One region of the Nocardia sp. NPDC052254 genome, then DNA from elsewhere that is predicted to be linked to it. Evidence: riboswitches for the same ligand, from Rfam matches in the RefSeq annotation. Region 1 holds a riboswitch; the other holds the start of a gene.

Evidence for each region. A riboswitch is a leader RNA that binds a small molecule or an ion and turns the genes downstream of it on or off. The one in region 1 is predicted to bind thiamine pyrophosphate.
Region 2: another riboswitch for thiamine pyrophosphate. It lies ahead of thiC (phosphomethylpyrimidine synthase ThiC); the one in region 1 lies ahead of AB0L57_RS03975 (3-oxoacyl-ACP reductase).

The regions. Positions count from the first base shown of each region.
Region 1 covers NZ_JBFAUW010000001.1:855,260-859,673, reverse strand. Annotated here, with positions in the region: gene AB0L57_RS03985 (hypothetical protein) at 1-228, opposite strand, end outside; gene AB0L57_RS03980 (GAP family protein) at 669-1,349, opposite strand; gene AB0L57_RS03975 (3-oxoacyl-ACP reductase) at 1,532-2,296, opposite strand; TPP riboswitch at 2,349-2,440, opposite strand; gene AB0L57_RS03970 (short-chain fatty acyl-CoA regulator family protein) at 2,494-3,930, opposite strand; gene prpD (2-methylcitrate dehydratase PrpD) at 4,083-4,414, shown strand, end outside.
Region 2 covers NZ_JBFAUW010000002.1:892,258-896,671, forward strand. Annotated here, with positions in the region: gene AB0L57_RS08975 (TetR/AcrR family transcriptional regulator C-terminal domain-containing protein) at 23-661, shown strand; gene thiC (phosphomethylpyrimidine synthase ThiC) at 773-2,404, opposite strand; TPP riboswitch at 2,401-2,528, opposite strand; gene AB0L57_RS08985 (hypothetical protein) at 2,696-2,863, opposite strand; partial or broken gene AB0L57_RS08990 (hypothetical protein) at 2,904-3,170, shown strand; gene AB0L57_RS08995 (hypothetical protein) at 3,297-3,764, shown strand; gene AB0L57_RS09000 (hypothetical protein) at 3,751-4,116, shown strand; gene fahA (fumarylacetoacetase) at 4,113-4,414, opposite strand, start outside.

The sequences.
Region 1 (4,414 bases):
AATCTTCCCGCTGGTGGGCGAACCCGGGCCGGCCTGGCAGTTCTGCCCCGTGATGGCCTTGGTGCCATCGAGTTGCACCACACCGAACCCTTGCTCGTCGATGTCGCAGGTGTAGATCGGCAGCGGACCCGGCCGCTCGGCGGCGGCCGTCGGTGCCCACACTGTCACCGTGGCGGCGGCGAGCAAGGCTGCGGGCACAAGGGGCCGGGCAGAACGAGTAACACGCATTTTCGACCTCCTGGGGTGTCATACCGATCCGGTCGTGGCCGCCACGAGGCCTGGCTCTCCCCGTGACAGCGCAAGAGAATTCCTGGACAAGGTGATCGACAGGCCTACCGCGCTCACGCGCGACGCCGGGCAGACAACCCGACGCGACCACCGTAGGCGCACCGCCGCTATCGGCCGACACGTCCGCTCACCCCGGCGTGTCTTGCCTCCGAACCTGCGACCCGGCGACGGAAACTCGTGACGTGCGCGGTTGGCAGGATTGGACACCGTGACCCCGGTGGTGATCGCTCGGGAAATTCTGTTCGGGCACAGTGGACTTGGCGTCCGCACCGATCACATGATCGCCTGGAGGATCGGGCAACCGGGCTGGTGTCCGGCGATTCCGCCCGCTTGTCGCAGCCCAGAAGCGTGCCGGCGCCCGGTTCTTCCACAGCGTTCTTCTACAGCGATGAGTAGTTCCTGATCGCGTCGAGGACGAGTGCCGCGCCGAATGCCAGGAACAGGATCCGGATCGAGATCGGTCCGAATCGGCTGAGTTTTCGAACGAGGCCGCGGTAGAGACGCTGTGCCCGCGGGGAACGTCGGGTGGCGGTGAATACCACCAGTGCCGGGGGTAGCAGGGCGATGCCGCAGTAGACGACGACGATCACCGGCCACAGGTCCGGTCGAGGATCCCTCGTCGAGATCATCGCCAGCGCAGCCAGGTACGGAACTGCGGTCGGTGCCTGACCCAGTCCGATGCCGGCGCCCATCAGTCCCAGCAGCCACGGCCGTCGGCGCGCTTCCAATGCCCAGGGTGGCGGCGTCGGTGTTCGGCCGGACAGACGGATGCTGCCGAGAAGCAGAAGCGCGGCACCGATGACGAGCTCACCGCTGTAGCGAAGCGTCGGTGTCAGCTCGAAGTGGACCAGGTCGGTGAGGAAATGCAGCCCGAGCACCGTACATATACCGAACGCCGTGGTCACAGCGAAGACCCCGAGCAGGAAGCTCGCCGCGCCCGGTATCGGAGACCGCCGACTCAGTCGGCTGTCGAGGACCACCGCGGTCGTAACCCCCACCAGCAGAACATCGAGCGAGTCCAGAAGCGCAAAGCCCGCGAGCGCGAGCAAGAAAATCACCATGACCCCACCGAACATACGGGCAGGGAAGCCCGGTTGCCGTGGGGCACTCCGCTACGGCCTTCGCGCCCGCTCAGTCTTGCTGAGCGTGGAATTCGCTCGGCCCGGTTGGTGGAAGAGCACGCCTTCACGTCTTGGCGTCGGGTAGCTGGTACGTCCAGATCGTGGTGTGCGAGACACGACCCTCAGTTCATCACCAGTCCACCGTCGACCACGAGGTTCTGGCCGGTGACCGCCCGTGACCAGTCGGAGGCGAAGAACAGCACCGCCGCAGCGAAATCGTCTGGGGTGGTGACCTTTCGGAGCGGGGTGGCGGCGGCGATCATGTCGAACACGTCGTCGGGCGTGGCGGCCGAGGCATCGGTGGTTCGGAGCAGTCCGCCGGAAACCATGTTGACGCGGATGCCTTCCGGTCCGAGGTCGGCGGCGAAGGTGCGCGTCAGCGACAGTAGGGCAGCCTTGGCGGCGGTGTAGTCGTGGTACGGCACCACGGGGTGCTGGAAGAGGTTGGTACCGATGTTGACGACGGTGCCGCCGCCGGACTCCCGCATTCCTGGAAGTGCTGCCTGGGTGGTGTGTACCGCGCCGGCGAGGACCCCATCCAGTTGCGCGGTGAAGTCGCGGTAGTCGATCTCGTCGGCCTTGCGGCGGGCGTCGCCGTTGAAGGCGAAATCGGGCAGGGCGTTGTTGATCACCGTGGTGATCGGGCGACCCAGATCTTCCCGCGCTCGGGCGAACATGGCGTCGACCTGACTGCGATCGGTGACGTCGGCCTGGAGGGCGACGGCGCGGTTCGGGCCGATGCCTTCGGCCAGGGCGTGCGCGTCCTGTTGGCTGTGCCGATAGTTGATCACCACGGTCGCGCCCTGATTCGCGAATGCCTGTGCGATGTGCCGCCCGAGGCCGCGTCCGGCTCCGGTGACGAGAACGGTCTCGTTGTTCAATGACATCTGGCCAACTTCCCTCTTGTGGAAGAGTTGCGCGGCAGCATGGGACCAGAGTTCCGCTCCTGCTCGGCATCCCTTCGCTCGCATGATCGAGATCAGGTTCGACGGGTCTTCTCTCAGCCATTTCCGGCACCCCGTGTCGAGTCCAGGATCACCCTATCGAACGCTGTGGCCCTGACCCCTGCCACCGGTGCATGCGATCACCGGTCATGCGCTGGGCGGTCGTCGGGCGTGTAGGGGATCGTGGCCGCGCGATTCTCGTCGACGCGGATGGGCCGTCCCAGTTGCGGGAACGCGCGCTGGGCGCAGTCGGGCCGTTCGCAGATCTTGCATCCGGCGCCGATCGGAACCGCCGAACTGTCGTCGTGAATCGGCAGACCGTGTGAGTAGACGAGCTTCTCGGCGAACGCCAGATCGCAGCCCAGTCCGATGGCGAATTCCCGGGTGGGGGACAGGTAGCCGGGCGCGCTCTCGTCGGTGGTGCGCGCCAGCCACAGATACCTGCGCCCGTCGGGCATCTCGGCGATCTGGGTACGGATGCGCCCTGGGGTGGCGAACGCCTCGTGGACCACCCACAGCGGGCAGCTGCCGCCGACCCGGGAGAAGTGGAATGCGGTGGCGGACTGACGTTTCGAGATGTTTCCGGCGCGGTCGGTGCGCACGAAGATGAAGGGGACGCCCCGGCTGCCGGGCCGCTGCAGGGTCGACAGGCGATGGCATACGGTTTCGAATCCGACCTCGAATTTTGTGGAGAGCAGACCGATGTCGTAGTGCAGACTCTCCGCCGAGTCACGAAATTGCCTGTACGGCAGGATGAGTGCCCCGGCGAAGTAGTTCGCGAGACCGATGCGCAGCAGCCCGCGGGATTCGGTCGGCAGCGAATCCGCGCGGGCGATGATGTTCTCGATCGTGGCGTTCTGGGTCAGGTAGGCCAGTTGTGTGGCGAGCTGGAATGCGCGCTGTCCCGGTTGCAGACGACGCGCGAGTGTGATTGTGCGGGACTGGGAGTCGTAGACGCGTTTGGGTCCGTGCGTGCCGGGCTGGTCGGTGCGGATCCGGACGGTGACATCGTGTTCGTCGCGCAACAACCGTGCCAGTTGCAGATCCAGGCCACCGAGCGAGAACTGCCGGCGATCGAACAGTTCTTCGGCCGCCTCGTCGAGAGCGGGGATGTGATTGCGCTGGTCGTAGAAGAAGTCGCGAACGTCTTCGTAGGGCATCACCGTCGTGGGGTCGAACGCCGAGCTGTCGATGCCGGCCGCGAATTGCTCGAGCTGTTCGGTGGCTCCGCGCAGGCGGCGGTGCATGCCGACGAGCAGTCGTGCCGCGACCGGCGCGCGTGAGACCAGATCGTCGAGTTCGCTCACCGACACCGTCGACGCGTCGGGATCCTCGGCGAACACCTCCTGCAGATCGGCGAGCAGTCGCGCATCGGTGTCCTGGGCGAAAAAACCCATCTCCAGATCGAACGTCGTATTCAGCCGCATCAGCACCGGCACGGTGAGCGGGCGCTGATCGTTTTCGAGCTGGTTGATGTAGCTCACCGATAACCCCAGCGCCTTCGCGAGTCCGGTCTGAGAGAGCTCGCGCTGCTCACGCAGCGTCCGCAGACGTCCTCCCACGTACATCTTCTGCATGTCCGAAATGTAGCACTCCGCATTTACACAACTTTTGCAGATTTGCTGAATCGCTTCCGCAAAATTAGGCAACTGTGTGGTATTTCGGCCCGGCCGTTGCGTCGGTAGCGTGCGAATCAAGCGAATAAACCCGGTCTCGGAGGTCTGTGATTGTGAAGAACCATCTCGTCCGTACGCACCGTTCCGCTGAGGTGTTCCCCCGTGAGGAACACCTCGCGTGGCGGATCGCCGAAGTTGCCACCGATCCGGTGGAGGTCGCGCCGGAGACGGAGGAGATGATCGTCAACCGAATCATCGACAACGCGGCGGTCGCCGCCGCGTCGCTGGTTCGTCGCCCGGTGTCCAATGCCCGCGCGCAGGCGCTCACCCATCCATATCAGCCCGGTGCGACCGTCTTCGGTGTCGACGGCCGCTATTCGCCGGAGTGGGCGGCATTCGCCAATGGAGTCGCGGTGCGCGAACTGGACTTCCACGACACCTTCCT
Region 2 (4,414 bases), on a different contig from region 1:
AAGGAATGAACGAGGAGATGCGATGAAACTCGATGCCGAGGTCATCGGTGCGGCGGCGCTGGAGCTGCTGGACCAAGGGGGCCTCGACGGCCTGACCATGCGCAAGGTCGCGACAGCGCTGAATGTGCAAGCACCCGCGCTGTATTGGCATGTGAAGAACAAGCGGGAGCTGCTGGACGTGATGGCGCGCGCGGTCTTCGTCGATGCCGTCTCCGGGGTCGAGGCCCCGCGCCGGGACGTGTCCTGGCAGGACTGGACCGCGGAACTGGCGGCCCGGCTGCGCACCGCGATGTTGCGGCATCGCGACGGTGGCCGGCTACTGGCCGGAACCAATGTCAGCGACGATTCCATGTGGCGGACAACGGAATTGACGTTGCGCACTCTGGAGGACGCGGGTTTCACGGCCGTCGACGCCGGTCGTGTGTTTCCGATCGTGCTGCATTACACGATCGGTTTCGTCATCGAGGAGCAGGCGCGCACCGGTGTGGACTACGGTGCCGACAACCCCTACACGCAGATCGGGCAGGTGGTCGACGCCGATCGCTATCCGCGCACCGCGCAGATGGTGATCGGTCAGGCCACCGCGGAGCCCGATGCCGAATTCGGCCACGGCCTGCGGGTCATCCTGGCCGGCATCGGGGCACTCACCGATATCGCGTGATCGGCGCGGGCGGCGCCGGGCACCACATCTGCCGCGCCGACGCCCGCCGTGGCGGCGGCAGGCGTCGACGCGAGCAGCGCAACGGCTTTCGCCGCTACGGCTGGGGAAATATCAGGACACGACCGGCAGGTAGACCTTGCCGCCCGCATCGGCGAACTCCGCGGACTTCTCCGCCATACCGGCCTCGATCGCCGCCACATCGGTGAGGCCCTGCTTCTCCGCGTACTCGCGCACATCGGCGGAAATACGCATCGAGCAGAACTTGGGGCCACACATCGAACAGAAGTGCGCGGTCTTGGCCGGTTCGGCGGGCAGGGTCTCGTCGTGGTACTCCCGCGCGGTGTCGGGGTCCAACGACAGTGCGAACTGGTCGTGCCAGCGGAATTCGAAGCGCGCCTTGGACAACGCGTCGTCGCGCTCCTGCGCACGGGGATGCCCCTTGGCGAGATCGGCCGAGTGCGCCGCGATCTTGTAGGTGATCACGCCGACCTTCACATCATCGCGGTTGGGCAGGCCGAGATGCTCCTTGGGTGTGACGTAGCAGAGCATGGCGGTACCCGCCTGCGCGATGATCGCCGCGCCGATCGCCGAGGTGATGTGGTCGTAGGCGGGAGCGATATCGGTCGCCAGCGGGCCGAGGGTGTAGAACGGCGCCTCCTCGCACCATTCCTCCTCCAGCCGCACGTTCTCCACGATCTTGTGCATGGGCACATGGCCGGGGCCCTCGATCATCACCTGCACGCCATGGGATTTCGCGATCGTGGTGAGCTCACCCAGGGTGCGCAGCTCGGCGAGCTGGGCCGCGTCGTTGGCGTCGGCGATCGACCCCGGGCGCAGACCGTCACCCAGGGAGAAGGTGATGTCGTAGCGCGCCAGGATCTCGCACAGCTCGGCGAAATTCGTGTACAGGAACGATTCCTGGTGATGGGCCAGGCACCACGCCGCCATGATGGATCCACCGCGCGACACGATGCCGGTCACACGCTTGGCGGTGAGCGGGACGTAGCGCAGCAGGACGCCCGCGTGCACGGTCATGTAGTCCACGCCCTGCTCGGCCTGCTCGATGACCGTGTCGCGATAGATCTCCCAGGTCAGCTGGGTCGGGTCGCCGTTCACCTTCTCCAGCGCCTGATAGATCGGCACCGTGCCGACCGGGACCGGGGAGTTGCGCAGGATCCACTCGCGGGTCTCGTGGATGTTCTTGCCGGTGGACAGATCCATGATGGTGTCGGCGCCCCAGCGCGTGGCCCACACCATCTTCTCGACCTCCTCGGCGATCGAGGAGGTCACCGCCGAATTACCGATATTGGCGTTGATCTTCACCGCGAACTTCTTGCCGATGATCATCGGCTCGGATTCGGGGTGATTGTGGTTGGCCGGGATCACCGCGCGCCCGGCTGCCACCTCATCGCGCACCAGCGTGGGCGAAACCCCTTCGCGGGCAGCGATATAGCGCATCTCGGCGGTGATGATTCCGGCTCTGGCCCAGGCCAGTTGGGTACGCGGTCCGGCACTCTCGGGTTTGGCCCAGCCGTCCCGCAACTTCGGCAGACCCGCGTCGAGGTCGATGGTGGCCGAATCATCGGTGTACGGGCCCGAGGTGTCGTAGACGTCGAAGTGCTCGCCGTTGGTGAGGTTGATTCGGCGAACGGGAATGCGCAGCGTCGTCGCATCCGCTTCGACCTGCGCATAGTGTTTGACGCTGCCCGCGATCGGGCCGGTGGTGACATGGTTCGACGACATGTGAGATCGATCCTCCCTACGCCGGCATTACCCGGTCAGGTTCGTACGGTCGACGGCCCTGTATCCGCCCGAATGGGCTAGCCGTCCTCTCAGCCCGCTGGTGCGAGCCCCCGTTGGCAAAATGTTGTTCCGGGCCGAGGGTACTCCGCACCACCCGGAGGCGTCACTCGCCCTCGAGCTGCGGCGGGACGAGAAACCGCAGGCAGCGGGCTCGGCTCGTCCGCGGGATCGTCCGGAAATATGGATCGCCGGTATGTCCGGGATGCGAGGCTGTCGATCGAGCACATGTGATCATCGGACGATGACTCGACTAGCTGTGTTCACCGCGATAGCCGCACTGTCGCTGTTCGGCGCCGCGTGTTCGAACGACTCGGCATCGGAGACCACGACCACCACCAAACCCGCACCGACGACAACCGCGGCGGCGACCACCACCGCCGGAAACACCGGAACACCCACGACCGCAAAGAATTCCGATCAGCAGCCCGCGCCCACCACTCCCTGTGAGGGCACGATCTGTACGAACCCGAATCATGGTGCGGGTCCGAATCCGGATGAGAACGGCGGGAATACGATGCCGAATCCGAACGGGGACGGTTCGGTGGTGCCGTGTGAGGGGACGATCTGTACGAACCCGAATCATGGTGCGGGTCCGAATCCGGATGAGAACGGCGGGAATACGATGCCGAACCCGAACGGGGACGGTTCGCAGGTGCCGTGTGAGGGCACGATCTGCACCAACCCGAATCACGGTGCCGGCAACTGATTTCGCGGCCCGGCCGGATATTCGATAGGCGTATGTCGCCAACCGGTCTATGCTGTTCGGTGTGATCACCGCAGGGGGCGTGATCACACCGAACAGCACCGTTCGGTGCTCGATGGGGGAGTCGATATGAAGATTCGCGCATTCGTCATGGCCGCGGCAGCGTTGGTCGCTCCGATGGTTCTTTTCGCTCCGGATCCGGTGGCGCACGCCTCGTTTCCCTGGGGTGCCTGTGGGATCAGCACGAACGAATCGAAGGTGGTCACCACCTACGGCAACTGGAAACTGCTGTGCGGGAACAAGGATTACGGATATCGGCACATTCAGGACAGGCATATGGCCGAGTGGGAGGGGCTCGCGGATATCGAAGGTCGAAATTGGCGCGACATCGCCGATATGGCGATCGCCAAGGCGCACGACGCCCCCGACTGGCACGGCCCGCAGGGCTCCGGCAAGTACTGTTACACCGGCCAGATCTATCTGGTCAACCATGTCACCGGAGCGATCGTGAAGACGGTTCAGCCCACCGTGATCGTGGCCGAGAACGGCCAGGTGATCACTGCGTTTCCTGGAGGAGCATGCCGTGGACAAGTCTGAACCCAGTGCCGATGAGCTCATCGAGTCGGTGATTCGCGCCGGTACGGAAGCCGGGTACCGGATCGACCGGGATGATGCGCGGCGATTGCTGATCACGGCAGTCGGTGGGGAACCGGTCGAACCCCCGTTGGTGTTCGCGGTGACCGAACAGCAGTTGCGCGATTACTACACCCGGTTGTCGGCGAATTCCGGCGGGCCGTTGGGGGCGGGAACGCCTTGGCAGGCATGGATGCTGTTGATGTCGACCCATCTCGACGAGGCCGTCTACGAGGCCGGACGGTTGGACAGCCCGGGCGTGATCGTGATCGAGGAAACGGGCTTCCGGACGGTGGCTCGACCGGGTACCGGCTAGCAGCGCCGGGCGGTGAGGACATGCCCGCTGACCTCGCCCAGTGCGATCCGTGCTCCGGCCGGGCCGGGAGCCGTGGCGGTGATGGTGACGGAGTCGCCGTCGGCCAGGAAGGTGCGTGCTTCGCCGCCCACCTCGATGGGTTCGCTTCCGTTACCGGACAATTCGATGAACGAACCGCTCTGCCGGCGCTCCGGCCCGGAGATCGTTCCGGAGGCGAACAGATCTCCGGGCCGGACGGCGGCGCCGTTGACGGTCAGGTGGGCCAGCATCTGCGCGGGGGACCAGTACATCGAGCGAT